4 regions of the Clostridium sp. CM041 genome follow, and region 3 is predicted to be linked to each of the others. Evidence: riboswitches for the same ligand, from Rfam matches in the RefSeq annotation. Region 3 holds a riboswitch; each other region holds the start of a gene.

Region 1 (9,672 bases), 980 kb from region 3:
ATCCAGCCGTTGAAAAACTTCCCATCGTCCACATAACTATTTTTTCAATATTATCTCTATTAAAGGTCATCATTAATGAAATAATGGATGATAATAAATAATTTATGGCAACACCCGATAGTAAAAGTGTGGTAACTGGAACTTTAGTACCGACTCTCGCAATATTATAAACCAAAAAAGTAGTTATTATAGCACCTACAAAAGCATTGAATGCCACCATGCTCATCCCTAAAAAATTGATTTCATTAAGAAAAACCATGGTTATAGTGGCCCCAAGTGCAGCCCCTGATGAAACTCCGAGAATAAATGGATCTGCCATTGGATTTTTGAAAATACCCTGAAAAGAAGTACCAACCACTGAAAGTGCTGCTCCTACTAAACAGGATAAAATGATTCTAGGAAGTCTTAACTTTACCAATATGATTGCAGATGTAGGATTAATTCCATCTAAGGATACACTGTTATTTAATATTGGAATTTTGCTTATAATAATTAGGGCTGTCTGTTTTAAAGAAATATCTGCTACCCCAAAATTTGTTGCTACAATCATTACAATTAGGAGTAAAAATACCCCTACTGCAAAAACTCGTCGATAATAACTCTTATTTTCTATAAACGTCATGGTTATTTAACCCCTTTTATTTGAAAAGTTCAGGATGAACTAATTTAGCAATTGCTTCAAGTCCTTCTGCAAGTCTCGGTCCCTGCCTAACAATAATGTTTTCATCAATCTCCAATAATTTGCCATTCTTAACTGCATTCAAATCTTTGTAACCATTGGTAGCTTCTATACCTTTTTTTGAATCATAGAGCTTTGAACAAATTAGCACATCAGGATTCTTTTCTACAAGCTTTTCTACACTGTAGTTCCAACCAACTACGTCGCCCGCAGCATTTTTTCCGCCAGCAATGTCTATCATACTACCTATAAATGTATCTTTTCCTGCTGTAAAATCACCACTCTTGCCAAATCCTGCTACATAGTACACTGTTGGCTTCTTAGCATCCTTAACCTTATCAGTTATTTCTGCAACTTTCCTTTTCATATCTGATACTATTGTCTGGGCTTCCCCACTAGCATTTACAACCTGACCAAGTTTTGACATTGTGTCATACACACCATTAAAATTTTCTTCACCACCAAGCGCTACAACCTTTATATTAAGAGCCTCTAATTTTTTAATAATAGCCTTATCAAAAAGAGCTGATACAATAACTACATCAGGTTTTAATTCAACAATTTTCTCTACACTTGGTTGCAATAAGTCACCAACAGATGTAACCTTAAGGGCCTGAGCTGGGTAATCATCGTAATCACTTCTACCAACTACACTGCTTCCTTTACCAAGTGCATATATTCCCTCTGTTATATTTGGTGCAATTGTAATAATTCTTTTAGGTTCTTTTTCAATGATGACCGTTCTATCATATGAGTCAACTACCTTTAGCGGATATACTACAGCGTTAGTTTCCTTTTTAGTAGTATTAAGCGACCCTTTATTCTCACCCTTGCTACCACACGCGCTAAATACAACACAAACAAAAACAGCTAAAACTAGACTTATTATACTTTTTCTTTTAAACATAAGTTACCTCCATAAATTTTAATTTCTTAATTACTTATTTAATTTTAATTGGAATACCACAAACCACCATATGAACTTCCTGAGCCCTTGATGCAATATACTGATTAACTCTACCCGCAATATCTCTAAAAACCCTTGCCATCTTGTATTCTGGTACAATTCCAGAGCCAATTTCGTTAGTTACAAGAATTATTGTTTTTAAGTTTTTTTCTGCTTCGTCAAGAAATACTGCTACCTCTTGTAAAATCCCTTTTTCCATTGCACTTATAGCTTGATTATTAAGATCATCGAAATTATCCCCCCCTTTTTCAAACATAAGATTTGTAGTCATTATTGTAATACAATCTAATAAAATCGTATCAAACTGCATTTCTTCGTTATAGAATACCTGTTTTAAATTCTTATAGCCTTCAAAAGTATACCAAGAAGCTGGTCTTCTTTCTTTATGTTTTTTTACCCTGTCCTTCATTTCATCATCAAACGGAATTGAAGTTGCAATATAAAGTACGTTGCCCTTCTCTTCTTTAGCTAGCTTCTCAGCATATGTACTTTTCCCACTCCTTGCGCCACCTGTTATAAGTATAATTTTTTTCATAGTGTGCTCCTTATTATTTTAATAATATACCCTTATATAAAAAAATCACCAAACAAAAAAACCACATCTCAAGGATGTGGAATAATGCAATTGAATTTTTCACATATTGGATAACCCAATATTATTGTTAAATTACGCATTTTTCATCCTCCCTCCGAAGACTAAAATTTCAAGCAATAGGCAGGTTTACTGGCTTTAGCATCATCTTACTCTCCAACCTTCTCAGTTTCCCAATGGTTCTTTGGATTTCATCCTCTAATACAGTAGCGGTGGGCTGCAGTGGTTTTATAATCACTTTCCCTTTTAACCCCTGTTACAGGGCACCTAAAACAATATTCAATTTTTATTAAGTTGACTATTTTTATTGTAACATCAAAAAAATATTAAAGCAATGTAAATCATTCTACCTACTTTCTAACGCTATTTCAGTGTTTTATTTAAGTAATATTCCATTACTCCTTTTACAATAGGTACCACATGGTGACTTCCACCTTTCTCTTTAACGTTTTCCATTAACATTGATACTACTATTTTATGATTAGCTGTATCCATACATATAAACCATCCATTTTCTTCTGCAGCTTTATCCTTGTCATCTTTCTTAAGTTCCGCTGTTCCAGTTTTACCCGCGAGAGCTTGCCCATCAACTTTTGCCGCATGACCTGTACCATTTGGGTTATCGATAACTCCAGTGAGACCATCTTTTACAAATTTTATATTATCCGCGGAAATTGCATTAGCTTTCCATACCTTAGCCTTTACCTTTTCATTCAAACTTTCTAAAGTTGGAGACATAATATTTCCATCATTAACAACTGCGCTATACGATAGTGCAAGGTGAAGTGGGCTCATAAGGACCTCCCCTTGACCATAACCAGTATCTGCTAATGCTACATCATTCTTAATGTTGTTACCATTGGCTACTTGTGAATTTGCTATTGGATAATCTATTGGAAGCTTTTGACCTATTCCAAAACTGTTGCATCCTTTTATAAATTCCTCTTTACCTATATTAAGAGCTGCCTTTGCGAAATATATGTTATCAGAGTATACAAATGCATCCTGTAAATTCACTGACTCTCTCGGTTCACCAACCCTAGTAACCTTATTGAGTCCCCATGATTTATCTGGTTGCCATTCGTTTCCCGGTATGTTAATAAGTTCACTAGGTTTTATCTTCCCTTGCTCTAACCCAACTGCAGCCGTTATCAGTTTAAATGTAGACCCTGGAGAATATACAGCCTTAAATCTATTTTTAAATGGATCCCCTGCTTTTTCCCATTCTGCCTTTTGGGTATTAGAAACATAAGTAGTAATTGCATTTGAATCATATGACGGCGAGCTTACTAAAGCCAATACCTCTCCAGTTTTTGGATTTATTGCTGCACTGGCTCCCGGCTCTTTATTCATCCCTTCATATATTTTCTTCTGTAGTTCACTATCTACTGATAATGTTATATTTTCACCTGCTTTTGATTCTTTTTTAAGAATTACAACCTTATTATTATTATTATTTTGTTTTGATATATATATTGTTGCCCCATTTTCACCCTTAAGCTTGTCTTCATAAACCTGTTCAAGACCTGCCTTTCCTATTAAACTAAATGAGTTATACCCTTTACTAGAATTCTTTTGTAGTTCTTCCGCAGTTATCGGCTTTATGTATCCTATAAGCGACCCCAAAGCTTCCCCACCTGGATATACTCTACCTTTAGGCTTGTTCTGGATTACGCCGTCAAGCTTCATAACTCCATCTATTTTTACTTTTTCACTACGCAATATGTTAATAATCGGTATAAATTGATCAGAATTTTCATTATCCTTTAGTTTGTTTTCTATAACTGAAGCATCAATATCTAGTATCTTAGCCATCTGCGATATATTAGCATCCTTATTTTTAATAAATGTAATAGGTTTTATTCCAATCGTAACAATTAAATCATTTATTGCAAGTGGTTTTTTATTCCTATCATAAATTTCTCCGCGTATAGCCACTTCTGGCTCTATCCTAACCTTATCTCCCGCTTCCATACTAGGAAATATCATTTTCTCATTCCAAACCAATGTCCACTGATTTTTGTTGTTAATTTCTTCCTTCACCATAGTTGCCTGGTAGCCTGGCATTTCTAATTGCCCTGCTGCAGTATCCATAACTATAGAAAATGGTATATTTATAGCTTTTTTATTTCCTTCCTTAATTTTATCTTCATTCTCCACATTAATAGATATACTTTTAGCCTCTATTCCACTATAAATAGCATTGTATTTGTCTACAAATTCCTTTTCAGTTATTGTTTCCTTAGTTTTAACTGAAAGCATGCTATACATTGTTTTGAAATCCTGCTTTACCCACTTATTCTTATATGTATCAAATGTTTTTGTTGCACTATCTACTTTTGTAAAAAAATTAAACATAAATACTGCCATTACTATTAATATAATCCCTATCGTTGTAAAAAGAATTACTTTTAAATTTTTTTTCGACATTTTATTACCACCCCTTACTTATTATAACACTTGAACAGTATAATTAAATAGTGCGATTTTTAAAAGTTTATTCTTTTACATATTAACCAAATATATTAAAAATAAATTATATTAACTAGAGAATTAATACCCTCAGGATACTATTTTCAAAACATCTTTACCCCTGTTGCTTATAATGTATTTAGTATATAATAACTATTAATTGGTGCAATAAATATTATACTCATTATTAAGGAGGCATTATTATGGATAATAAAGTTTATACTAAAAAAAGTAAAGAAGAACTAAAGAAGATCTTAACTCCAATTCAGTTTGAAGTAAGTCAGGAAAGCAGCACAGAAAAATCTTTTGAAAATGAATTTTGGAATAATAAAGAAGAAGGCATTTATGTAGATATTAATAGTGGAGAGCCCTTATTTACATCTCTTGATAAATTTGATTCAGGTTGTGGGTGGCCTAGTTTTACAAAGCCTGTTGAGGATGCTAACGTTAAAGAAAATAAGGATGCAACCCATGGTATGATGAGAACTGAAGTAAGGAGCAAATATGGTGACAGTCATTTAGGACATTTATTCAACGATGGTCCGATTTCCCAGGGTGGATTAAGATATTGCATAAATAGTGCTTCACTAAAATTTATACCAATTCATAAGCTCTGCGATGAAGGGTATGGAGATTACTTAGAATTATTCAAAAAATAAGGAGAGCGTTTCTCGCTCTCCTCCAAAACTGTCGTTACAAGTATACCTATACTTGTAATCCATTAATAGCTACTTGCTGATTATCCAAAGCAAATATCTTATCTTTCCATTTTAAAGTATTTAAAACATATCCTAAGGAGTCTGCATGGTATCTTCCAGCTATTTTTTGATAACCCAATAGCTCATATACTTTATCTGAATCAAAATCCACAGGATATAAGCCGCTTATAGGATCAACGAATCCGTTGATTGGATTCTTTAGCTTTCCGTTTTCGTCGTATATTTCATTTAAATAATCGGCGTCCTTGTTGGATATATCTATAATGTATTTTTGATTATTTTTCTTACTGATAACTTCAACCTTGTAATCGTCTTTATAAGTAACCTCGTATTTATATTGCTCATTATATACATTAAAGTCAAATAGTAATTTTGCTTCATTGTTAATAAACGAATAAATGTAATAGTACATTATTCCACCACTACCACCTGTTGCAATACTTATTAAAATATCCTCTACACCATCTCCTGTAAAATCCCCCAAAAATAGTGTAGGATTGTATCCTGCATTTTCACTAAGTGGTATACTAGCAAACCCACCTGTTATTCCATCTTGAATTACAAGGTTGATACTTTGAATATATGGACTATCTGGTGTCTTTATACCTGTTAAGTACACAGCATCTGTTATTCCATCACCATTTACATCTCCACTTGCATAACTAACAATGCTCGGATTTATCCTATTATATCTATTATACATAACTGCTCCTTTGCATTATAAGATTTATAAAATATCTTATGAGCCAAGCAATAAATTGTTCCATCTATTGATTTTTATATGCCTTATAATTGGGCGAATCTTCGCCAACTAGTTTATCTAATTTCCAATTATATCCCTTGTCAGCATCGTAAACAAGAAAATATAGTGCTACAAAAGAAACGTTTTTGTTTTCATTCTTTTTATCATCTTTATAAGTAATACTTCCATAAACATATTTTATATTATCTAATCCCTTTTTAGACAATATTTCATTAGATTTAAAGGTCTTCGCTTCTTCCGTTGTTATTTTATGGTTATTAGACCACCAGAAAAGAAGATTACTCCCCTCAATTTCAGCATTTGTAATAGAGGGTACTATTACCTCTGTAGAGACATTGTTTGTTGTCCCACTATTAACGGTAGTTTTTGACCTATTTAAAAAAGATATATTGGCGAAAGATATTGAGAAAGTATAATTAGTTGATAATTCCAACTTTATTTCTCCTACTATACTTTCCCTATTCGCAGTAACAATTAATGTTCCATTTTGTACATCAAACTTTTTATCAGATATATTAATGTTTTTAGTAAATCTATCATTTATAGCAAACTCTTTACCACCAAAAAAACTTGAATAGGATACTGTTTCTCCCACTCCTTGTTCTTTTATAGTTTCAATAACCTTTTCATCAGAAAAAGTTGGTGATAAGACTAATTTAGAGCCTTCTGCGCTGTTTTCTTCAATGGTATCAATTCTCCAAGTTTCATTATCAAAAATAAGCTTACACTTTATCTTTCCTGTAGAAACCAGAAGTCCACTGTCTATAGAAGCTGTCACCAAAATTTCTTCTTTTTTGTTTTCTAAATCCGGTGTTCTTGAAACCATGCCAAGATTTGTAACATCTTGCCCACCTAATGCTTTTGGTATATCTGCAATATTAATACTTAATTTTTTTAATCCAGCCCAAAACTTCTTTTCATTCATACCTACCAACGGTTTCAATGAATTAACGCTCTCAACTATAATTTTAGGGCTAATCTTCCATTGATTTTTTCCTTCATCATTATATACTAGAGCCAAAGAAGTCTTTGCCTCAATAGCGCCATTGTTTAAAGTTAAATCTACTTTTATGTCATCCTTGCCCTTATATGTATTCCTACTATTTATCTTAAAGCTTTTCATATCATTTTTGCTTATTTTTATTACTGTTCCTTTAGGAAGAGTTACTACTTTTCCTAGCAAGTCGTCTTTTATTTTCACTTCATCCACTGGTTTAACAATAAAAACTGTGTATGCAAAGACTGCGACCGAGGTAACAACTAATAATGATATTATAGGTATAATTACTTTCTTATGCACAAATGTTTTTTTTAAATAAGCAAAAAACTTATCCCTTTTATCCTTTTTTATATTTTCCTCAGTTATTGCAGGCATCGCTATCGTCTCCTGATGTTTTTCCTCTTTTTTGTCCACACCAACTGTCTTTTCTTTATCCCTGTTATTATTTTTATTAGTAAGCTGTTCATCTTCTAAATCTATTTTTTCTTCTATTTTCTCTCCACAATATGGGCAAAATTTTAATCCATTAATATTAGTAAATTCATTCTTACAGCTGTTGCAAACCATTTTCTCCCTCCAAACATTTATATAAAATAAACAATATGTTGTATTTAATATATTATAGCCTGTTTGCATACTATGTTCAAACATATTCACATCACTGACTGTAGATAATATTAAAAACTAATATAAATAGCAAAATAAAAAAATAATTTTGACTTACTAATTTTCTTCATATGAAACTGGCACGTTATTTATTCCAAGTTCTTGCGCTGCTGCATATTGATCATGGCCCGATACAATTACAAAGCTTCCTTTTTTAATAACAATAGGTTTGTTAAACTTTTTATTATTCTTCATATAATTTATTGCTTTGTTTTTTGAACGTTTTATCGACAAATCTTCATTTTCATTTACTAACTTTGAAATATCCATTATTTCGTCTGTTCCAATTGGCATTTCGTAATTTAAATCTATTTGACCATTCGCATCTTTTAACAGATTGAATATTTTAATTGATGATGCTTCAACTGAAATAAAAGGGGTTCCCTTGCTATTTACGCACGCTTTTAATTCACCTTTAATTACAAAATAATTTACATCCTTCATACCTATTACTGCATCTCTCCAATAATCTTTTTTGACAATTACTCTATAAATTGAACTCATATCATCATAAGTTCCTATTTTAAATAATAAATTAACATCTCCATTCTCTAACCTATTTGTTTTTACAGGCAATCCCTTAATTATAATCTCACTCTTATTCATATTTAAACTCTCCTTTTAATTGTACATATTTTAGCTCTTGAATTCCAAAAATAAAACACCTAGAAAGCTCATATCCCTTTCTAGGTGTTTTTAACTATATTATAATTTAACTTCATATTAGTTTTCACGCAAGTAAATTTACCTATGACTATGTTAGACGTTTTTAGATATTTTTTAACTGCAAAAATATTTTCATTATAAGCTAACACAGACTTCACCCCATTCATAAATTTAAAAATTTTATTTGTAAATCTTAACTATTATTTATCACTATTCTTACCTATATATTTATTATATCATTGTATGCATAAAGTTACAATTCAAACCCTACAATTGCAGGAAATAGCATACTTTTGGGCTTTGAACTATTTTTTGGTACAAATTATTTGCCACTTACTTAACGAAACTTTCCAGTACTTAAATATATTAAAGTACTGGTATTCCCAACTTAAATCATCTCCTGCAAAGCTAGACCTCTTCTGAAATGTCGTTAAAATACAGTTCTAAACTGTTCAATATGAGTTATTGTATACTCCATACACCCCATACCCATGGCAAAGAATGATACCATTATTATCAGTATTATTGCGCCGAAATCGTATTTCATTATTTCTTCTTTGTTTATTAAATAGGCTACAATAATTTCAATTCCTAGTAGAACTAAAACTAGGGGCCACATTGATGCTATAAGTGAATATTTAATACTTGGATTTATTAATCGTAGTAAAAACATTATTCCAAATATAACTAAAACTATTCCGGTAGTAAAGGTTCCTACTCTACGTCCCTTAATCATTCATATCACACTCTTTTTTCTTACCTATAATAAGCTTTGCACCCACAACAATTATTACAATACCTATTATTATCTGAGGGGCCATTCTTGTTACATCATTAATAAGATTATATAGTTCGCCCGACATATTCATACGTCCAAGTAAGGTGTTTATGATGTTATTCCATATTAAATAAATGCCTAGAAACACTAGTAATATCCCTGCAATCAAGCTGTGTTTCTTAAACATTCCTTTATCTATTTTCACTAATTCATCAAGAGAAAATAAATAATTATCCTCTAAAAGTAAAAACTCCTCATCCGTTGAATAACGTTTATTCATACAATCGAAAAACGAATAAAACCAAATCAATGGTAAAACGAATAGTAGTGGCCCTATCGAAAGCCAGCTAGAAAGAAATATTAAAAAGAA
Region 2 (9,672 bases), 250 kb from region 3:
TAGCCTGTGTAATGTTTCCAAGAGTGCTGGATATATCGCTAGATTTAAAATTGCAGAGGCTCCTCATTAGAACAACGGTTAAGGCTTTTGCCCGTACAAGCTTTCTACTGTACTTCATATAAAGATTAGTCTTTGATACATTCATCTTTGACGCTATAAATTCTATTATATCTTCTGGCTTAAAATTCCTTACAAGTATCTTTCGTTCACATTTATACTCTGCTTTTTCATCTTTAAATTCTATTTCTTGTTTTAATTTTTCTCCATTACAGCGAAAGATAAGATTATAGTAATTCTTTCTTGCATTTTTTAGGTTATTACCAAAAGAACTCATAATAAATCCGTAATCAACTAATTTAAAGGAATCATGTCTTTTTCCTAAAAATATGGCTAGACTAGAAAAAGCATATTTTTCGGGACAATTTTTATATTCATCTATATCCGTAGGATTATTGTGTATATATAGGGATAAAGTCTTCAAATATCGTTCATTATTAACTATTTTACTCTTAAATCTATCTTTAAAAAGATGTCCTTCCCTTTTATACTTTTTATTAAAATACATTGCATAAGAAAAATTTATTCCATGCATTACTTTTGATATATCAGCACCATTAGCATCAATCATTAAATGTGAATGGTTATCCATAAGACAGTAACCGTAGATTTTAAAATTATAGAGATATTTATACTTCTTTACAAGTGATAAATACTTGTTCTTATCCTCATCATCCTTAAATAAATTTATTTCGCTGATACTTTTGCACATAATATGAAATATAGAGTCATCTGTTTTTTCTCTTGCCTTTCTTGGCATTAAAATCACCCTTCCTCATAGATTTTCATTTGAATTATTGCCTATGAATCGGGATGATATTCATATTCATAATCTTAAGTTAGCATATAAATAGTTTAAATAGTTGTTAACCGTCCCTAACTATTTGCCCTATTAAACTAAGGTTACACTCTAAATATTGACAGTAAGGCTTAAGTATAATAAACTAGAACTAATAGAGAATTGAATATAATTTTAGGTGCCTTGAAATAGGTGAAAAGGGAATGCGGTTTGAATCCGCAGCAGCCCCCGCTACTGTAATTGATGAGAAACTTTTAAATTCCACTTCGTAAATTAAAAATGAGGGAGGAAAATTAAAGGAAGAATCAAAAGCCAGGAGACCTGCCTAAATGATGTTAACAAGCTTTCGGAGGGAAAGAACTATTTAATTATGGATTAATTAAAAAGTAGTCGCTATCGTATGCGTACTATTTTTTTTGTTTTAAAAAGCATTATATGTAAATGTTATGATATATTTCTGAAAATATTTAGTAAGGTGGATGAACGAAATGAAGAAGGCAATTTTAATTGTAAGTTTTGGAACAACACATGAAGATGCAAGAAAAGTAACTATCGATGCAATAGAAGATAAAATAAGACATACTTTCGAAGATTATGATATAAGAAGAGCGTTTACTTCGCATATTATTCTTAGAGTACTTAAGAATAGGGGTAATATTCATGTAGATACTCCAGAAGAAGCTTTGGAAAAGTTAAAAAGCGAAGGATATAATGAGGTAATTGTTCAGCCTTTGCATGTTATTCCTGGAGTAGAATTTGATTATATAAATAATGTAGTTAATAGATACAAAGAATGTAAAGCATTTAAAAATATCTTAATAGGAAGACCTCTTTTATGTTTTAAGGGTGAAGAATCAGACGTGCCAGATGATTACTCAATAATGGTGGATGCTCTATCAAAGCAATTGCAACCAATGGATACAGTAATTTTGATGGGGCATGGTACAAACCATATTGCAAATGCAGTATATTGCTGTTTTGAAAGCGTTTTAAGGGATAGAGGTTTTAACAATGTACATGTAGCAACCGTGGAAGGGTATCCAACTTTGGAAAGAGTAATACCTAATGTTACTACCCGGAGTATTAGCGAAGTCACTTTAATGCCACTACTGTTCGTAGCGGGAGAACATGCCAAGAATGACATGGCGGGAGATGCAGAGGACTCCTGGAAGAGTATTTTAGAGGCAAAAGGGTTTAAAGTTAAAATATATCTGCATGGGTTAGGGGAAAATAGTGACGTTCAAGACATTTATATACAGCACATTAATGATGTAATTAATGAAAAGTTTAAGAATGTAGGGAAAACACATAAGGGAAATTAAAATTCTGCGTAAGTTATAAGTAACTAAAGTACGGTAGATGAGAGTTACAAGTAGAAAGGAAGGTATTCAATGATACATGGTGGAGATGTTTATACTAATGGATTACTTGAGGGGCGAGAATTAATAGATTACAGTTCTAATATTAATCCATTAGGGGTTCCTAAAAGTTTCACTGATAACATTAGTGAAGCCGTAGATGCTTTAACAAGATATCCAGATATTCAATATAGGGAGGTATTGAAAGAATTAAAAGAATACATTGATTGCCCAAAAGAATATTTTGTTTTAGGAAATGGGGCTGCAGAAATAATTGACTTAGTTATAGCTTGTCATAAAAATCTACTAATTGTGGTGCCATCTTTTGTAGAGTACGAAATTGATGCTAAAAAGTGGAATTGTAGTATAGAGTATTCTTATTTAAAAGAGAAGATTGATGATAATACCTTATTAAAGCATGAATATGCTGAGCTTTCCTATGATTATGAGGATATTCTTAATAGATTACAGAGTGTAGAAGGTGTGGTTTTAGGTAATCCGAATAACCCCAATGGCAATATCATAAATAAGGCTGAGTTTCAAAAAATTCTTGAATATTGTGAATGTAACGACAAAGTCATAATAATAGATGAGGCTTTTATAGAATTTACTGGAGATTCACAGCACAGTTTCAGTGAAAAAGTTAAAACATACAAATGTTTATTTATAATAAGAGCATTAACCAAATTTTTTGCGATGCCTGGTATAAGGTTTGGGTATGGAATAAGTAGTAACGTAGACCTATTAAAAAAAGTTAAAGAAAAACAAAACCCCTGGAACATAAACTGTTTTGCAGAAATGGCTGCACGTCATGTGTTAAAAGATAACGTTTATATTGAAAAAAGCAAAGAGTGGATAAGAGCGGAAAGGCCTAGGTTTATAAGATCACTTGAAAATATTTCATTTATAGATAAAGTATATTTAACCTATGGAAATTATGTATTATGCAAATTAAAAGGACTGGACTCAGAGACACTTTATAAACTATGCCTAGCTCAAGGATTTGTTATAAGAAAAGCAGATAACTTTAGAGGAATAGATAAACAATATGTAAGGCTTGCTATTAAGGATAATGATAGGAATGGAAAATTGATTAAGTGTTTGAAAAACTTAGAATTGATAGTGAAAACATTGGGGGACAGTTAACAACTAATTGCACATTAGGGGATAGTCCGCAAAAGGATGTGAATATAAATGAAGAGTATAGTCATAGCTTCAGATTCAAGTGGTGGTGGTAAGACCACAGTAACACTCGGAATTATGAAAGCGTTTAAAAATAGGGGATTTGAGATACAAGGGTATAAAGTAGGACCTGATTATATAGACTCAGCTTTTCATACAAAGATAACAGGTAAAGGTTCAAGAAATTTGGATTTGTATCTTATGGGAGAGGCGGGAGTTAAGGCTAGCTTTTCTAGAGGATGCGGAGAATTGGGTGTAGTCGAAGGTGTAATGGGTTTATATGATGGAAAAGGCATAAATACATCCTATTCTGCGTATCACGTGTCAAAGGTTTTAGACTTGCCTATCATACTTGTATTGTCTCCAAAGGCTCAGGTAGCAACCCTCTGTGCAGAAATTAATGGAATAGTAAATTTTAAAGATGCAAATATAAAGGGCATAATACTAAATAATATAACAGAAAATTATTATAAGTTACTTAAGGCAGCAATTAAAGAAAACTGTAACTTGAAAGTGTTAGGCTATCTTCCAAAAGATGAACGATTAAGCTTAAAAAGTAGGCACTTAGGGCTAATTCAAAGCAGTGAAACAGAGGATTTAGATGAGAAAATTGAAATCTGTGCCAAGTTATTAGAAAAGCATTTGGATATGGATTTATTGTTAGAACAATTTAAAGAAAGTGAAAGGCATATAGATGATTTCCATGTGGAGAATAAGGGGAAAAGGATAGCTGTAGCCTATGACAAGGCCTTTAGTTTTTATTATAAAGAAAATTTAGAGCTTCTAGAGGAAATGGGACAAGTTATATATTTTAGTCCAATTAAAGATAAGAAGCTACCCAGTAATATTGATTTTCTTTACATAGGTGGAGGGTACCCTGAGGTTTTTATAAAGGAGCTATCTGAAAATACATCAATGCTTGGCAGTATAAAAAAAGCTCTTGATAATGGGCTACACTGTTACGCCGAATGTGGAGGATTAATGTATCTTACTGAGGGAGAAAAACTGCAAGGCGAAGAAAAAATATCACATAATACTGTTGGCTTTTTTAAGGGGTATTACACCTTAACAAAAAAGCTTCAGAACTTTGGGTATGCAGAAATAAAGGTAGGGGTAGAAAATAATATTTTACCACAAAATATGAGTATAAACTGTCATGAGTTTCATAAATCTATTGTTAATTTATCTGAAGAAAAGGTATTTAAGCTTTCTAAAGAGGGTTATGATGGATATGAGAAAAATTGGCAATGCGGATATGTTAAAAAAAATACTGTGGCAGCTTATGGACATGTGCATTTTTGGGGAAACTTACAATGGTTTAAGGAGATTTTTAAATAGATTAATTAGTTGTTAACCGTCCCTACCTATGAACACTTATTTAAATTAAAAGAAAAGGAGATTAAAATATGGATTATATAAAGATTCCTATGGATATAGAAAAAAAAAGCTTCGAAATTATTGGAGAAGAAATGGGAGCACATAAATTTTCCGGCAGAGAGCTTTCAATAATCAAAAGAGTAATACACACTACAGCAGATTTCGATTATAAAAACATAGTTTATATTAGGGATGGAGCTATTGATGAGGCTGTAGAGTTACTTAAAAATGGAGCTACCATTTATACTGATACAAAAATGGCGCTGGCAGGTATAAACAAAAAAGCTCTTAAAGATTTAAATTGTAAGGCTTTATGCTATGTAGGCGATGAAAAAGTGGCAGAGATAGCAAAAGCGCGTCACATAACGCGGTCTATGGCAGCAGTTGAAAAAGCGGTAGATGATGGAGTAGAATTTTTCATATTTGGAAATGCACCTACAGCTTTGTTTAGATTAAAGGAACTGATCGAGGAAGGAAAGTGTAATGCTAAATTTATATTGGCAGCACCTATAGGTTTTGTTGGAGCAGCAGAATCTAAGAAAGAAATTGAAAAATTAGATCTGCCAATGATAACAGTGCGAGGAAGAAAAGGTGGAAGCACAGTAGCTGCATCCATTTTAAATGCACTGATGTACATGATAGTAGATAGGAGTTAGTAATCCGCTAGAGTTTCATAGTTATTAGGCATTTTGAAATAAATGTTAGGTATCTTTAAATGAATAAGAAACTTAACAGGGGGTACGTAATAATGCTGAATTTATATGTTAATAGTAATGGAAAAAAGCTTAGATGTGGATATACCACTGGTTCTTGTGCTGCTGGGGCAGCAAAAGCTGCCACACAAATTTTATTTTATGATACCGAAATAGACGAGATAAGGATAGATACTCCAAAGGGTATAGAATTATTGCTACCAATATCTAAGGTAGCAAAGGGAGAAAATTTTGCTGAGTGTTGTATTATAAAAGATGCGGGGGATGACCCTGATGCAACTAATGGTATAGAAATTTGGGCAAGGGCTGAAAAAGCAGAATCAGTATATACATTAAAAGGTGGAAAAGGTGTAGGGATAGTTAGAGGAGAAGGATTATATGTACCCAAAGGGGAATGGGCAATAAACCCAGTACCTAGAAAAATGATAGAAAAAGAAGTAAAAGAGGTGCTTCCTAAGAACTCTGGGATTACAATAACTATATTTGTACCTAAGGGAGAAGAAATAGCCAAGAAAACATTTAATCCTAGACTTGGCATTGAAGGTGGTATATCAATACTCGGAACAACAGGAATTGTGACACCAATGTCAGAAGAAGCTCTCACACAATCTATACATATAGAAATATGTCAAAAGGTAGCTGCGGGGCATAAAAATCTTACCTTAGTTTTTGGTAACATGGGTGAGATTGTGGCTGCACAGGTAGGCCTTAAAGTTGACAATATAGTAATGATTTCAAATTTCATAGGATTTGCACTAAACAGCTGTATGGAAAAGGAAGTAGAAAGTGTAATTTTAGTAGGACATATAGGAAAGGTAAGTAAAATTGCAGCGGGATGTTTTCAAACTCACAGTAGAGTATGTGATGTGAGGCTTGAAGTAATAGCTTTAGAACTGGCATTGGTTGGAGCGCCTACGCAGCTTATTACACAGGTATATAAGGAAAAAACTACTGAAGGAGCAATAAAGCTAGTAGGTGAAGATTATAAGGATATATATGAAAATATTGCAAAGAAGGTAAAGCGAAGATTATTTCAGTATACTTATGAAACAATTCCGGCAGAGGTTATTATGTTTTCTATGGATAAGGGAATTCTCTGTGACACAAGAAAGAATAGTTAAAATGGTTAGGGACAGTTAACAACTAATAGATGAATAAAGAATGAAAGGTAGCAGAGTATATGGTTTATATAGTGGGTATTGGGCCTGGAAGCCCTAAATATATTATTCCTTTGGCAGTAGAGACTATGGAAAAGGTTGATGTAATCATAGGATTTGAAAGAGCTGCAATGAGTATACCAAAGATTAATGTCGAAAAGATAGTAGTGAAAACATTAAAGGATATTATGAATTTTATAACAGAAAACATAGAGAAGGATATCGCAATAATAGCATCAGGTGATCCATGCTTTTATGGTATCACAAATTATATAAAGAGTAATTTTAAAAGCAAAATAGAAATAGTACCTGGTATAAGTTCTTTTCAATACTTAATGTGTAAGCTCCAAAAGCCGTGGCAAAACGCTTATTTAGGTAGTATGCATGGAAGACGAGAAGAATTCATAAAAATAGTGCGGGAACACGAGATATCTGTGTGGCTTACGGATAAAAGTAATTCACCACAAGCTTTATGTAGAAAGCTCTATGAAAATAATATTGAAGCCACAGCATATGTTGGGGAAGAATTATCATACGAGGATGAAAGAATAATTAAAGGTACAGTGGAAGAAATTAAGGAAAAAACTTTTAATGACCTTAGTGTGGTTGTTATAGAAAATTTAAATTAAGTAAGACACATAAAAATGAACAATAATGATTTGTTTGTGCTTACTTAGATATGGGGGATTAAACATGGCAAAATTATATGGTGTAGGGGTAGGACCAGGAGATAAGGAATTACTTACAATAAAAGCAATAAAAACAATTGGAAAATGTGATGTAATAGTAGTGCCTAGTGCTATGAATGGAGGCAAAAGTATAGCACATGAAATAGCAGAAGAGTATATTAATGAGGACTCTGAGGTGCTAGTTAAGCATTTTCCTATGGGGGGAGAAGAGCAGGAATCTAAAATATATGAAGCATTTAAAGCTGTTGAAGAAAAGCTAAAAGCTGGGAAAGATGTGGCTTTCTTAACTATAGGCGACCCGTTTGTATATAGTACATATATATATCTTTTAAATTATATAAAGGAAAGCGGATATGAAGTTGAAACAATTCCAGGTATAACATCATTTTGTGCTTGTGCGAGTATTGCAAATGAGTATTTAGTAATTGGTAATGAGCCTCTTTTAATACTTCCAGCATCTAGGCTTGATACTATAAAGGATGAAAAATTCTTAGTAATTATGAAGGCTTATAAAGTAGAAGAGGAAGTAATAAATCATCTAGAAGCAAAGGGATATAGCTATGTATATGTTAAAAAAGCAGGTAGGGAAGGACAAGAAGTTCTAAGGAGCCGTTCGGATATATTAAAAAATAAAGAGTACATGAGTTTAATAATTGCTAAGAAGGAATAGGGTAGGGACGGGTAACAATTAATTAAGCAGGGACGGTTAACAACTATATCAATAATAATTAATAAGGATAGGTGGATTTTATGGTTTATTTTATAGGTGCAGGGCCAGGAGATGTGGATTTAATAACAGTTAAGGGAAGAAATATATTATCTAGTGCAGATGTAGTTATATATGCGGGGTCGCTTGTGAGTGCTGAGCATATGACTTTTTGTAAGGAAGATGCAGTAATTCATAATTCCGCTTCAATGACACTCGAAGAAGTTATTGAGGTTATGAGAAAGGCACATATTGAAAATAAAAATGTAGTAAGACTACATACTGGAGACCCAGCTATATACGGAGCTATAAAAGAACAAATGGATGAGTTAGATAATCTAAATATAGATTATTCAATAGTACCAGGAGTAAGCTCCTTTTCAGCAGCAGCTTCTGTTATAAAAAAAGAATTCACACTTCCAAGTGTAACTCAAACTTTAATTTTAACAAGAGTAGAGGGTAGAACCCCAGTACCTGAAACAGAAGATTTAGAAAAACTTGCATCAGTTGGAGCATCTATGGCTATTTTTTTATCTATAAGTATGATAGACAAGGTAGTTGCAAAGCTTAAAGCAGGTTACGGAAGGAATGTTCCAATAGCTGTGATTGAAAGAGCTACTTGGCCAGATGAAAGAGCTATTATTGGGACTTTAGATGATATAGCAGAAAAGGTAAAAATAGCTAAAATAACAAAATGTGCTCAAATTCTTGTAGGCGATTTTATAGATTGTGAATATGAAAAGAGCCTTTTGTATGACAAGACTTTTACACATATGTTTAGAGAAGGAAAAAAATAGATAGCGAAGGGGATGTAGAATTGGGGAAATTATATGTAATAGGAATAGGACCAGGTGGTCTTTCTCATATGACAATAAGAGCGATGGAAGCCATTAAAGAGAGTGATATAGTTGTAGGCTATAACAAATATATAGATATGATAAAACCATTATTACAAGGCAAGGAAGTATTCTCTACAGGCATGATGGGAGAAGAAGAGAGATGCAAAAAGGCATTAGAGCTTTGCCGTGGTAAGATAGTTAGTGTAATAAGTACTGGTGATGCTGGAATTTACGGAATGGCGGGATTAATTCTTCAGCTTCGAATAGATGAGGAGGTTGAGGTTATTCCGGGAGTTACAGCATCGTCAGCTGCAGCTTCAGTGCTAGGAGCACCTTTAATGCATGACAATTGTAACATAAGCTTAAGCGATTTAATGACTCCATACGAACTAATTACAAAAAGAGTAAAGTTAGCCGCAGAAGGCGATTTCATAATTTCATTATATAATCCTAAAAGTAAGGGTAGACCTCATTATTTAAAAGAAAGTATAGATTTAATAAAAAAATATAGAGAAGGAACCGTACCAATAGCCGTAGTTAAAAATGCGCTTAGGGATGGACAAGAAGTAAGTATATCTACATTAGATACCTTTGATGAAAACATAGTTGATATGCTTTCAATTGTTATAATTGGTAACAGTCAAAGCTATGTAAAAGATGGTAAGTTTATAACACCAAGAGGTTATAAGGTTTAAAAAAATTGAGGGACAGTTAACAACTTTTTAGCTATTAGTAAACTAATAAGTAAGAAAAAGTTGTTAACCGTCCCCAACTATTTTAGGATGTGAATAAAAA
Region 3 (3,518 bases):
TCCTTATTTTCAGTAAGCTGCAATAGACTCACAAGGGGCAGGTCTTGAACAATCAATCATAAAAAAATTTGCTTGTTCAAATATGATATTTATATAACAGGCATTAATTATCACCTCCAAATCCGTATGATTTACTTACCATAAGATATATAAATATTAGGGCACCAATCATAGAAATTAACTACTTCTATATGATATGCTTTAAACATACTAAATTTATCTAATATATGTTTTTTGCATCTACCCTTCGATCTACTATATCTAAAAACTTTTCTAATTTCATTCCACTTTTCAGAGCTTCCTCTAGTCCTAAGTCAATGAATTTTATTATATTATTTTTAATTTCCCAAGATATAAAATCTTCAGTTACAAACGTTCCCTTCCCTTGATAAGCTTTCAAAGTCCCCTCTTGTTCCAAGTCATTATATGCAGTGCTTACAGTATTTCTGCTTACTTTTAACATTTCAGATAATTCTCTTTCTGTAGGTAATTTTGTTCCGACTTTGAGGGTTCCTTTTTCTATTTTATCTATAATCTGTTGTTTAATTTGAATATAAAGTGGCACTCCACTTTTTCTATTTATTATAACATCAATAAAAATCCCTCCCAAAGCATATTGAATTAATTGACTAATTCACTCCAATCATTGACACGACCTCTTAATCATTAAATCATCGCCTGCGGTGCTGCTAAATCTTCTTTTCCACTCTTTGATTAATTCTTTCCTAAATTTAGGGTGAGCTATATTTATTAAAGCTCTCCCTCTTTCTTTTAATGTCTTTCCCCTTAGTTCCGCTATACCATACTCGGTAACTACATAATGAACATCCGTCCTTGATGTCGATGCTATAGCTTCATTGTCTATTAATGGAACTATTCTAGAAACCTTACCATTAAAATCTGTTGATAGAACTGCTATTATCGCTTTACCACCTTTGGATTTATTCGCACCTCTAATAAAATCTACTTGTTCGTAGGCTCCACTAAATTGTTTTAATTCTATAGACTCTAATACTATTCGTCCCATCAAATCTATTTGTGTACATGAACTTATTGATACCATACTATCATTTTGACTTATAACATATGGATCATTTACATAATCAACAGATAACATATCTATCATTGGGTTATTATTAGCAAAATTATATAGTTTCTTCGTTCCCATTAAAACCGCAGCTACTATCTTATTTTTATGAATAGTCTTTCTCTTGTTATTTATAACTCCAGCTTCTACAAGGTCTACTACTCCATCTGATATCATCTCTGAATGTATGCCTAAATCATTTTTACCCTTTAAATTTAAAAGTATGGCATCTGGTATAGCGCCTATTCCAAGTTGTAATGTCGATCCATCCTCTATAATTAAGGAGCAGTTTCTTCCTATTTCATTTTCTGCATCTCCTATTTCACCTTTTTTTAGTTCCATAACTTTATAGTCAGCCTCTACCATATAGTCTATATCTTTAACATGTATAAAGTTATCTCCTAAAACTCTTGGCATCTTCTTATTAACTTCTGCTATAACAATATCTGCACACTCCGCAGTTACTTTAGCGTAGCCACTTGAAACTCCAAAGCTACAAAAACTATGTTCGTCAGGCTCCGAAACTTGGATTATAGCCACATTAACCTTTAAATACTCTTCTCTGAATAATCTTGGCATTTCTGAAAAAAAGCAAGTTGTTAAATCCCCTATATCACTATTTATAACTTCCCTTGCATACGTTCCTTTTCCCATCCCTACCATGTGAACTACTTCTCCGTACCTTTCCTTATTTTCACTCATAGCACCTATAACTAATTTAGGTTCTCCAACTGCATGACCAACAATTACCCGATCCCCAGCTTTTATTTTTTCTGAAGCTTCTTTAGCAGTAACTACCTTTTCTTTATATCTCACTTGCCACTCCATAATATTTCGCTCCTTGTAATTATAAATTATTCAACAAATTGTATCACCTGTACTTTGTAGAATAATTATAATTCCTACTCCCTCACAAAAAATTAAGCCCTTTAGCATTTATGCTAAAGGACTTCATAACAATATTAACCATATTTGTAAAAAACACAAAATATAAAATGCATTTTCATACAAATATGTGTCACACCCCCTATCACTCGTAGCGTTCTTGGTGCATTAATAAAGGCAGGTCTTCTGACTTTGGATCATAGTCGCTTTAATCCTTCCCAACAAACTTGTCAGTGGTATAATTTAAAGCTTCTCACCATTACAGCGGCGGGACCATTCAGGATTTCCACCCGATTCCCTTTTAAATAAGATGCAAAACATCTCATACCTTTATATGCTATATTAAATTACTTTCTTTTAAAAGTTTCTATTAATCTCTTCCATAAAATCTTTTTTAATTGAGCTTTATTTGTAACAGAGTTTTTATTAAATTCTTTCATAATAATCCTATCGGCTTCTCTATTTCCTGTTATATTGACAATAAATTCTTTGCCTAAGTTTTTGTACATATCCATAATTATTCCCCCTTCAAACTCTAAATATCAATATTATTGACTTAATTTTAGAATTTGAGGTGGTTCTGGGAAACATCCATATGCACCTGCTCTTTTTAAATTTAAATACGCAGTACTAAATAAATCATTCAATGAAAATTTATTTAACTTATTTATTTTACCCATATTTATAACACCTCCCAACATCCACGTGAGTAATCAGTATTGTTCCTTATGGCAGGTCTCCTGACTTAGTATCATTGCAATTCGCATCCTTCCTATTTTATAAATAGTGGATATGCAAGCGAATTTGCTCCTCATTACAGTGACGGGCTCGCACAAGATTTTCACTTGTTTCCCTTTTAATTTTAAGCTACAACTTTAAAACCATAAATCATTTATTTAATTTTCAATATAACCATGATGATAAAGCAAACGTAAGTTATGCTAGCTTTATTGTTTTACTTTATATACCAACTTTTTTTTCATAATTAAAACTCTATACCCTCTCTAGATGGTATTCCTTCGTTAAAATAATGTTTAATATCCTTCATCTCAGTTACAAGGTTTGCTTTATCTATTATAGCTTTAGGTACGTCTCTCCCTGTTAAAATCAATTCTATATTACCAGGTTTATTCTCCATTAATTCTAGTAGTTGTTCTTCACTTATTAGTTGATTGTTCAATGCTCCCATTACCTCATCCATGATAAGTATGTCGCATTTTTCTTCTTTTAATGCTTCCCTACAAAATTCATATCCCTTTTGTACCTCTTCTTTTAATTCATTTTTTTCCTCTGCATTTAATGTCCAAAAAAAACCTCTTTTTTTCTCAAACCTAAATATATTAAAAAAGGGAGCCAGTTTTTTTGCACTTTCAATCTCACCAGTTTTACTTCCCTTCAAAAATTGTACCATAAATACAGTATATCCATTTCCTGCTGCACGTACGGCTAATCCTACAGCTGCAGTCGTTTTCCCCTTGCCATTCCCCGTATAAATTTCAACATATCCGTTTTTTAATTTCCCCATTATATTCATTTCTCCTTTTAT
Region 4 (9,672 bases), 1.3 Mb from region 3:
CAATACCATTTTTATCAAAGGCCCCACAACCTACTTCATCTTTATGATCTGGTAATCCGAATAAAATTACTCCACGTACGCCCACTTCTTCAACTTCTTCAATAATTTCATGAAGTCTATCTAATGAAAAATGATAATTCCCTGGCATTGAAGATATTTCTTCTTTAATATTTTCACCTTCTACTACAAAAATAGGAAATATAAAATCTGATGGTGTTAATATCGTTTCTCTTACTAAATCTCTTATATTACTTGTTTCTCTTAATCTTCTATTCCTTTTGAACACAGTTATCCACTCCTAATTAAATAAATTATCATTTTATCCACAAATTGTTATTAATTCATCACCTGCGGTGCTGTAAATCATCTCTAAATTAACATTACATTTTTACAAGCTTGCTTATAACCCCTTCTGCACTATATTCATCACATATAATAGATTCTATACCATTATCTGAAAGTTCCTTTGCAGTTATAGGTCCTATAGCCAGTGCCGTTTTCGATTTTATAACTTCAATACCTACCATTGTAATCATATTTTTAACAGTCGACGGCGAAGTAAATACTATCAAATCTACATCTTTTATTTCATTTTCATATCTTAATTTACCACAAACCGTTTCATATGTGAAAACTTCATCCACGCTGCAGCCAATACTTCTTAATTCTTCTACCAAATAAGGTCTTGCATCTTTAGATCGAGGAACTAATATTTTATCTTTCGCCTTTACGTATGTATTCATTTTCTCAAACAAACTTTCAGCAACAAAATGATCTGCAACTATTTCTGGCATAATCCCTCTATTTTTAAGAGCGCTTGCAGTGGCTGGCCCTATGGCTGCAATTTTAGCTTTGAGCTTCCTAATATCAAATTCAATATCCTTTAAGTAATCGAAAAAGATATTCACTCCATTTACACTGGTTAAAGTTAAAAAATCATAGCCCGCAAGCTTTGTTTTATAATCATCTAAATTATATGAAGTGTTTTTAAATTCAATGGAATTTATCTCAAGTACTTCTGCACCTAAATCTATTAATTTTTCTCTTAATTCCTTTGATTGCTCTTTTGAACGAGTTATACAGATGTTCTTCCCGAATAAAGGTTTCTTCTCGTACCAATTGAATTCATCATTAAATTTAATTACTTCCCCCACTACGATAATGCAAGGAGATGATATTTCTGATTTTTGCACCTTACATAAAATATCTTCTAGCGTTCCCACTACCTTCTTCTGCTTTGATGTAGTTCCTCTCATTATTACCGCGCAAAGAGTATCTTTACTTTTTCCATTGGATATAAGATTTCCTGCAATCTTTTCTAGATTTTTAAAACCCATCATAAAAACCAAAGTTCCGCCAAGCCTTGCTACCGCATTCCAATCAATATTAAGTTTTTCTGCGGTCATTGCAGTGAATATATGGAAACTTTGAGCTATCCCTCTATGAGTGATAGGTATCCCAGCATAATTGAGCACTGCTATTGGTGAAGTTATTCCTGGTATAACTTCAAATTCAATGTTCTCTTCAAGAAGTGCTAAAGCTTCCTCTCCGCCACGTCCAAATACAAATGGATCTCCGCCCTTAATTCTTCCAACTACATGTCCTTTTTTAGCGAGCATTACTAGCATTTCATTTATCTCTTCCTGAGTTTTATAATGACAGCCCGGCTCTTTTCCACAATAGTATATTTCACATTCCGCTTTTAAATATTTAAGTATACTAGTACTTGCTAACCTATCATACATAACTGCAGTACATTTTTCTAGCATTCTTATTGCTTTTAGGGTTATTAGTTCCTCATCTCCTGGACCGACTCCCATTAAATAAACCTTTCCCATTAGTATCCCCTTTCTACTTTTTAATATGATTAATTATCTTCTAATATTTTTTTAGCTAGATCAGCACCTAGCTTTATATAATCATTTTTATCTCCTGAAAGTTGTTTTTTCACTATTTTCCCATCAACTTCAAACACGCCAAGCATGTGCATAGTTTCTCCTTCAAAATAAGCATATGCTCCTATACAACCATGGCAATCCCCATTAAGTGTCGCCATAAAGCTTCTTTCTGCGTCTACGCAAATTCTAGCATCGTAGCAATCTAATTTTCTAATCATAGATACTTGTGGATGGCTTTTAACCATTTCAATACCTAATGCACCTTGGGCTATTGCTGGTACAACTTCCGTTGGTTCAAAATAGTTAGTAATTATCTTTTCCATACCTAGTCTTTTTAGTCCTGCAGCCGCTAGGATTATGCCATCTAGGTTTTCCTTTTCTATTTTTGCTATTCTAGTCTGTACATTACCTCTTATAGGTACAATCTCCACATCTGGTCTTAGTATCTTAATTTGAGTGCCGCGTCTAATACTACTAGTTCCTATTCTTGCGCCCTTAGGCAAGTCATAAAAACTAATGTTGTTAAAGGCAACAAATGCATCCCTAACATCTTCTCTAACTGGAATAGCCACTATTTCAAACTCCTCTGGTATGTCGTAGGGTACATCCTTCATACTATGTACTGCTATATCAACTTTTTGCTCCAGCATTGCAACCTCTATTTCCTTTACAAAAAGACCCTTACCTCCTATTTTATCTAAAGTTACATTTAAAATTCTATCTCCCTTAGTCTCAATAAGTACCTTTCCAGAGTCAATATTAAATTTTTCTTTAATCATAGCCATAACTGTATTAGCTTGTACTTGTGCAAGTTCACTTCTCCTAGTTCCTATATTAATTTTCAAAATTTATTCCTCCTTTAACTTCAACTTTCAATTCTCAACTATCCCAAATTCAGCTCCATAAAACATTTCTAAAATAGTATTTTGCACTCCCTTATTATAGAAAAAGTAGAAATCTTCACTACATACAAAATTCATAATTTCCTTTTTGACTTCACTCTTCTTTACCATATTTCTCATGCTACATGTATAATTTATAAAACCTTCATACTCACAAATTTTATCTTCTATGACTTTCGACATGAAAAGTGTTGTTTTAGGGCTACCGTTTTTAGTATGTAATGCAAATTTCATATTGGGTGTACTTCTTTGAACTGGTGTTACAAATAACCCTTGTTTATAATCCCCGCAGTGTACATATAGTTTACTTTTTCTATCGCAGTATCCTTTTATACCATCATTTGTCTCTATATTATCTGTAGCGATAATTACAATATGATTCTGATCCACATATCTTTCATCATATTCACCCTTTATTAATTTTAGGTTATAAATATTTTGTAGTGTGTAAAATTCTAGGCAAAACTCTTTTGATACTACTGTAATATTACAACCTTCCTTTGAGAAAGTTTTACATTTTATAAGAGCTGCCTCTCCCCCACCAACTATAAGTATATTAATCTTATCTGATAGCAGTGAAATCATGGTATAATTTAAACCTGAAAAATCCTGCTTATTATGTCCACGCATTCCTTAGACCTCCCCTTCAAATGTTCCTCCTTTAACACCTCTATAGCTTTGTTTACATAGGCATTTGAAGTACTCTTCAAAAGTATCTCTGCTAATTTTTCATTATCCTTAGTCTCTTTCTTGTGCTTAAAAGTCTCTAGTCTTTCTTTGTAAACACCTTCACCATTGTGTTTTAACTTTTTTATAAAAGGCGATAACTCTTCCATGGTTTTCCACTCTATATACTCTTTTATAGCTTCATCCACAATGTATCTATTATCCCTCATAGAGGCTTCACGTCTTTTGTAGTTGGCATCATGGATATCGCCTAACATATCTATGTCATACACTTCATATAAGGGGTTTTCACTTACTATTTCTTCAATGTCCCTTGGTACAGCTAAATCAAATAATAATAAGTGTTTGCTCGGTAACTCCTTTAAGTGAACCACAGTATGAGGGGCCGTTGTACAAGATATAACACAATCCACCTTTTCATAATATTTATGTATGTCGTTAAACGGTATCATTTTCACCCTCGGATCTTCTATATTAGCCTTATGAATATCCCTAACTGCAATATATAGTAAATTTATTTTTCCCTCTAGTATATATTTTGAAGTTAATTCTCCTACCGCTCCATAGCCTAAAATCATAAAATTTTTGTGTCCCCTATCTATTGCTTCTTTAACTACCATAGAAGATGAAGAAACCGGTATCTCACTTATTTTAGATTTATTTCTAAACTTCTTGCCACAAGCGATAGCATTTTCAAAAAGTCTTTGAAGTTCCTTTTTAGTTGATTTTGAACCTTTTGCAGCTTCATAAGCATCCCTAACTTGCCCTAAAATTTGGTCCTCTCCAAGTAATAATGAATCAAACCCACAGACCACATCCATTAAATGTTGTATTGCTTTTTCTTCCTTATAATTTTCTACACACTTTATTAAAGATCTATCCCAATTTAATGCCTTAAAAATCTTATCAACAATCTCTTCATCCTTAGATTTAAAATATATCTCTGTCCTGTTGCAGGTACTTAAAATAACTGCCTCTTCGCAAATTTTTAAAAGTTCCTCTAAGCACTTTCCTTGGCGTTTTGGTATAATTGAGAGTTTTTCTCTAATTTCTATTTTCACATCATGCTTTAGCCCTATAAGTTGTATCATTATATCATCTCCAAAAATACATCACTATTACTAATACTTCATATATACGCATATTTCATATAACATGCATATTATTATTAAATAAAACATTGCCCCATACATTAATTTTATTGTATCTATTATATGTTCTTTCCCCAAATCGTTTATTTTGTTTCCTATTGTTGGTTTATACATTTTTTCTCCAAAATATTCATTCGTACCACCTAGTCTAACTCCCATAGCCCCCGCTGCTGCTCCTTCTGGATAAGCACAATTAGGACTTTTATGATTTTTTCTATCTCTTATCATCACTTTTATACTGCAAGCAATATTTCCTCGAACAAGTGGTGATGCCAAACAGATTAAAAACCCTGTTATTCTTGCTGGTATAAAATTAAATACATCGTCTGTTTTAGCTGGAAAGAACCCAATATATTTATATTTTTCATTCATATATCCAAGCATTGAATCCATGGTATTTATGCCCTTATACATCATAGCTAAAGGTGCTCCCCCTAATATTGCATAGAGAATAGGGGCTATAACACCATCTGCTGTATTCTCTGCAATGGTCTCCACATCAGCCCTTACTATTTCATACTCAGTAAGGGTTTTTGTATCTCGCCCTACAAGGTACGATAATTTAACTCTTGCGTCATAAATATCATCATTAACTAAAGAATCATAAACCTTTTTACCTTCTTTATGAAGGCATCTAGCAGCTATTGTTGTCCAAAGCAATATTATATTGAGAATATGGTACAACCAAAAAAACTTATTAGAAATTCTCAAAATTATAAAAGGCACTAAAAAACTAGAAAGTGCTACTATAACTACAATAATTCCGCCAAAAATTTTAATTTGACCATTAGTTTTACATATCCTTCTGCCTAACTTATCTAATTTAGAAATAAGTTTTCCTATATAAATCACCGGATGTTTAAACCAATATGGATCTCCAATTAATAAGTCTAACATTACCGCTAAAATTAAATCTATTATGTTCGTCTGAAATAGTATTGCCATTTTAATTCCTCACTATCTTATACTGTTATAATTTTTTAAATAGTTGTTAACTGTCCCTAACTTTTTCTTTTTATTCCTATGATTTTATAGATTGAATCCATATCTACATTATCTCTAACTATATCTGCTAGCTTGTCTAATTCTTTTTCTCTTAGATTTTCATAAACCTTAGATTTTTTAGGTTCCATAGCTTTTTTTACCCTTAAAGTATTAATCATATGTTCTCTAAATTCTACTCCATCAAAAACTCCATGAATATATGTACCCATAACATTTCCACCTGCATTTATTGCTCCATCGAAGGATGACGTATCAGAACCATTCTTATCATAGATTTCAAAAAGTGGTTTTGCATTATGACCATATTTACAAATTCCCATATGTATTTCGTAACCATAAGTTTCTATACTAGTATCCCTAATGTTAATGCTACGAGCCTTTACTCTTGTAGTTATTTTCTCATCTTCAAATATTGTGTCTATGTCTAAAAGCTTCATACCCTCTGTTTCTTTTGAATTTCCCTCTAAGCAATTAGGGTCACTTAAGCTATTTCCTAGCATTTGATAGCCCCCACAAATACCTAATACGTTACCTTCTACACTATATTGCTGAACCGCTTCTGCAAGTCCTGAATTTCTTAAAGAAATTAAATCATCAATAGTATTTTTTGTTCCCGGTATGATAAGGAGGTCTGGCGTGCCCAATTCTCCTTTAGTTGTAACAAATCTAACTGATACATCTTCTTCAGCCTTTAATGCGTCTAAATCCGTAAAATTCGATATATGTGGAAGCTTTATTACAGCAATATCAATAGCTGCAGTAATTTTTTTGTTAAATTCTACTGCACCATCTTCATCTTCGAGTTCCAATCTAAAATAAGGAACTACCCCTGCACATGGAATATGTATAATATCCTCAAGCATTGTAAGTCCTGGCTTTAAGATTTCTAAATCTCCTCTAAATTTATTAATAATAGTGGCTTTAACCCTTTTTTTCTCTGCCTGATTAAGCAAAAGCAAAGTCCCTGCTAATGACGCAAATACTCCACCCTTATCTATATCTCCTGCGAGTATCACAGGTGCATCTATAAGTTCCGCCATTCCCATATTCACTATATCTCTATCTCTTAAATTAATTTCTGCTGGGCTACCTGCTCCTTCCATTACTATAATATCAAACTTCTTCTCTAATTCTTCAAACTGCTTTTTTAGCATGTCTTTGAATTCCAATTTCATATTATGATATTCCATAGCTGTACTATTCCCAAAAACCTTTCCATTAACGATAATTTGGCACTTTTTATCCGAGGTAGGTTTTAATAAAATCGGATTCATATATACCTCTGGCTCCAATCCTGCCGCATAGGCTTGAAGCACCTGCGCACGTCCCATTTCTTTTCCATCCAATGTAATATAAGAATTCAATGACATATTCTGTGACTTAAAAGGACATACTGAAAACCCATCTTGCACAAAAATTCTGCAAAGTGCTGTTACTAATATGCTTTTTCCTACTGATGAAGCGGTTCCTTGAACCATTACTTTAGCCATTATTATTTCTCCTTTCTTCCTGCTTGTATTCGTACTTGGCACACAACAAAAAAACAGCAAGCTTGCGCACCTGCTGTTATGTACAAATATTTCATTGCACTAACTTGAATTCTACAGTTCTTTCCCGCCGAAAGCTTAATATTACTAATTTAGGCAGGTCTCCTGGCTCTTGATACACTTTCTCTTATCACTTTCCCTTTCAGGTAGTTATTAAAGATTTTCTCTCAATTACAGTAGCGGGGGCTGCTGTGGAATTACACCACATTCCCTTTTCACCTTACTAATCATCTACTAAAGTAACTTCATCCACTTTATTGGCTGATTAATAAAAGGCACCTAAACAAATCTATTCATTTTTAACTAATATAATTCATAAGTTTCATTATTAAAATTTTCAATTTAATACATTTCTATGTAATTAAGTTTATAGCATTATGTTAATCCTGTCAATAAATAAGAATCTAAAATGCTTAAGTCTCATATGGTTAAATTCGCTAAATTAATTTTGCTTGTAGAAACATAGCTTGTTTCCCTATTTCTGTGAATTTAGCTTCATATTCTGTAACTACATTATCTTTAAAATCACTCTTATGCAAATCATAGGTTGAAAATAATATTTCAAACCCGCACTCTTTGAAATAGTCTACTGATTCTTCGAATAGCTCTGTATCATCTGTTTTGAACCAAACTTCAGATCCCGGTTTTAAGAATTTCTTATAGCTCGTCAAGAACTTAGTATGAGTTAATCTTCTTTTATTATGTCTGTCTTTTGGCCAAGGATTACAAAAATTTATATAAATTCTGCTTATCTCATCTTTTGCAAACACATCATCAATAAGCATAATGTTCATTGGCATAAGACGTACATTTATGTCTTGTTCCCCTTCAACTTCTCTTACTTCTATTACTTTTCTAAGGGCAAATACCAGAACCTCATCTTTTAAATCAATGCCTACAAAATTGATATCAAGATCTCTCCTGGACTTTTCTGATATAAATCTACCTTTACCGCAACCTAGTTCTAGATGAATTGCATTGTTATTTTTAAATTCTTCATTCCATTTTCCTTTGTGATCATATTGGTCAGTTATTACAATATGACTAGTTTCCAGCTCTGGCCTAGCCCAATATTTTTTTCTTAAGCGCATATGTTTTTCTCCCTACATTTATAATTTTTATGAAATTTACTTTTTATTTAAAACATCCCTGCAATATTTAAAAACTGTTTAAATAACCATAACCCTGGCGCTTGCACGATATAAGTAAAAACTGATTGTCCACCAGGCAATATAGGCAATATTAACACCATAAATATTAAGAATTGATACCTATAAATTGCATCTGGTAAATTGTAAAAAAACTTTGGGAACAAATCTCTAACTATATGAGATCCATCAAATCCCGGTATTGGCACTAAATTAAGAAAAAACAAAATACAATTTAGGTACCCTGTAATTATTAAAATTTGGCTAATAATAGTATATAATCCACCATGAATTGGTGGAAGTTTCGAAAATAACACAGTCAGAATTGCAAATACAAACCCTAGAATCAGATTAGCAATTGGGCCTGCAACTGAAACTTTCAAATCATCCTTATAATAATTTTTAAATGCACTAGGATTTGTCTGAACAGGCTTTGCCCAACCAAACCCTACTAATATAATCATAAGAAATCCCATTGGATCTATATGTGCGATTGGATTCAGCGTAAGTCTCCCTTGAAATCGTGGAGTTTTGTCTCCTAACCTATCCGCTACGATAGCATGCGCATACTCATGAAAAGTAAATGCTAATAAAATTGCCGGTATCATCAAAATCTTATTTAATATTTGTTGTGTATCCAAATTTATTCCTCCTTATATTCCTACATGGTAGGCAATGTTAATCGCTACTCACCTTGTTAATGCATCTTTGACTTGTTATTTTTTAAGATGTCTAATATATCTATTATAACAAAGTTTATTGTTATTTTGAATTGAATATTCTTAAAATAAAATAATATATTACCACAACTATATCCTTATGAATTAACTTATATTTTCAGGTTATAGAAAAAACCTTATCTTAAAAAGATAAGGTCTTAAATAAAACATCATAGTATCGACTACTTAAAAAGAACAAAAGATACTTCTTTATTATTAACTAATGATACTATTCCCTTAGTATACAATTGCAATAATTCTCCTTTATAGCTAGTTTCAGTTCCAGAACTAACATCTTTTATTACACCCTTCATTGCATCATTTTGATAGACCTTACCAAGAGATGTAACGAATAGATCATTTTTTTTACAAGGTTTTTGTAAATCAATCACTTTCCAATTTTCAGTGTTTTCTGATGTTTTACCATAATAAACTTTGCTTACCAAATTATCTTTTAATTCTCCAAGATACACATTGTCATCATCATCAGTGCCAATTAAAGTAAGTTTTTCTACACCTTTAATATTTATAGGTTCCTCAAGGGTGGTAGAATACATTTTATTATAGACTAATCCCTCGTACACCAAATTATCTTCATGGCGCGCTAATGCCATA

The links. A riboswitch is a leader RNA that binds a small molecule or an ion and turns the genes downstream of it on or off. The one in region 3 is predicted to bind cobalamin.
Region 1: another riboswitch for cobalamin. It lies ahead of cobU (bifunctional adenosylcobinamide kinase/adenosylcobinamide-phosphate guanylyltransferase); the one in region 3 lies ahead of ACWJJT_RS08595 (acetyl-CoA hydrolase/transferase family protein).
Region 2: another riboswitch for cobalamin. It lies ahead of ACWJJT_RS07460 (sirohydrochlorin cobaltochelatase); the one in region 3 lies ahead of ACWJJT_RS08595 (acetyl-CoA hydrolase/transferase family protein).
Region 4: another riboswitch for cobalamin. It lies ahead of ACWJJT_RS14910 (cobyric acid synthase); the one in region 3 lies ahead of ACWJJT_RS08595 (acetyl-CoA hydrolase/transferase family protein).

The regions. Positions count from the first base shown of each region.
Region 1 is NZ_CM143648.1:853,280-862,951, forward strand. It holds gene ACWJJT_RS04100 (FecCD family ABC transporter permease) at 1-622, opposite strand, end outside; gene ACWJJT_RS04105 (ABC transporter substrate-binding protein) at 639-1,586, opposite strand; gene cobU (bifunctional adenosylcobinamide kinase/adenosylcobinamide-phosphate guanylyltransferase) at 1,621-2,181, opposite strand; cobalamin riboswitch at 2,344-2,524, opposite strand; partial or broken gene ACWJJT_RS04115 (hypothetical protein) at 2,484-2,546, opposite strand; gene ACWJJT_RS04120 (penicillin-binding transpeptidase domain-containing protein) at 2,602-4,668, opposite strand; gene msrB (peptide-methionine (R)-S-oxide reductase MsrB) at 4,914-5,369, shown strand; gene ACWJJT_RS04130 (VCBS repeat-containing protein) at 5,416-6,132, opposite strand; gene ACWJJT_RS04135 (hypothetical protein) at 6,197-7,759, opposite strand; gene ACWJJT_RS04140 (ParB N-terminal domain-containing protein) at 7,916-8,464, opposite strand; gene ACWJJT_RS04145 (hypothetical protein) at 8,545-8,673, opposite strand; gene ACWJJT_RS04150 (LiaI-LiaF-like domain-containing protein) at 8,955-9,260, opposite strand; gene ACWJJT_RS04155 (hypothetical protein) at 9,253-9,672, opposite strand, start outside.
Region 2 is NZ_CM143648.1:1,578,055-1,587,726, reverse strand. It holds gene ACWJJT_RS07465 (transposase) at 1-817, opposite strand, end outside; cobalamin riboswitch at 1,015-1,199, shown strand; gene ACWJJT_RS07460 (sirohydrochlorin cobaltochelatase) at 1,345-2,178, shown strand; gene ACWJJT_RS07455 (pyridoxal phosphate-dependent aminotransferase) at 2,248-3,360, shown strand; gene ACWJJT_RS07450 (cobyrinate a,c-diamide synthase) at 3,409-4,734, shown strand; gene ACWJJT_RS07445 (precorrin-8X methylmutase) at 4,803-5,429, shown strand; gene cbiD (cobalt-precorrin-5B (C(1))-methyltransferase CbiD) at 5,522-6,607, shown strand; gene cbiE (precorrin-6y C5,15-methyltransferase (decarboxylating) subunit CbiE) at 6,667-7,272, shown strand; gene ACWJJT_RS07430 (cobalt-factor II C(20)-methyltransferase) at 7,337-8,002, shown strand; gene cobM (precorrin-4 C(11)-methyltransferase) at 8,083-8,835, shown strand; gene cobJ (precorrin-3B C(17)-methyltransferase) at 8,856-9,572, shown strand; gene ACWJJT_RS07415 (cobalt-precorrin-6A reductase) at 9,672-9,672, shown strand, end outside.
Region 3 is NZ_CM143648.1:1,835,988-1,839,505, forward strand. It holds gene ACWJJT_RS08590 (GntR family transcriptional regulator) at 221-565, opposite strand; gene ACWJJT_RS08595 (acetyl-CoA hydrolase/transferase family protein) at 644-1,915, opposite strand; cobalamin riboswitch at 2,132-2,319, opposite strand; gene ACWJJT_RS08600 (hypothetical protein) at 2,320-2,487, opposite strand; gene ACWJJT_RS08605 (hypothetical protein) at 2,521-2,652, opposite strand; cobalamin riboswitch at 2,686-2,873, opposite strand; gene ACWJJT_RS08610 (cob(I)yrinic acid a,c-diamide adenosyltransferase) at 2,958-3,497, opposite strand.
Region 4 is NZ_CM143648.1:3,153,269-3,162,940, reverse strand. It holds gene hemB (porphobilinogen synthase) at 1-286, opposite strand, end outside; gene cobA (uroporphyrinogen-III C-methyltransferase) at 381-1,838, opposite strand; gene hemC (hydroxymethylbilane synthase) at 1,868-2,743, opposite strand; gene ACWJJT_RS14925 (NAD(P)-dependent oxidoreductase) at 2,771-3,430, opposite strand; gene hemA (glutamyl-tRNA reductase) at 3,394-4,578, opposite strand; gene cbiB (adenosylcobinamide-phosphate synthase CbiB) at 4,609-5,559, opposite strand; gene ACWJJT_RS14910 (cobyric acid synthase) at 5,640-7,133, opposite strand; cobalamin riboswitch at 7,269-7,453, opposite strand; gene trmB (tRNA (guanosine(46)-N7)-methyltransferase TrmB) at 7,628-8,281, opposite strand; gene ACWJJT_RS14900 (site-2 protease family protein) at 8,329-8,946, opposite strand; gene ACWJJT_RS14895 (hypothetical protein) at 9,240-9,672, opposite strand, start outside.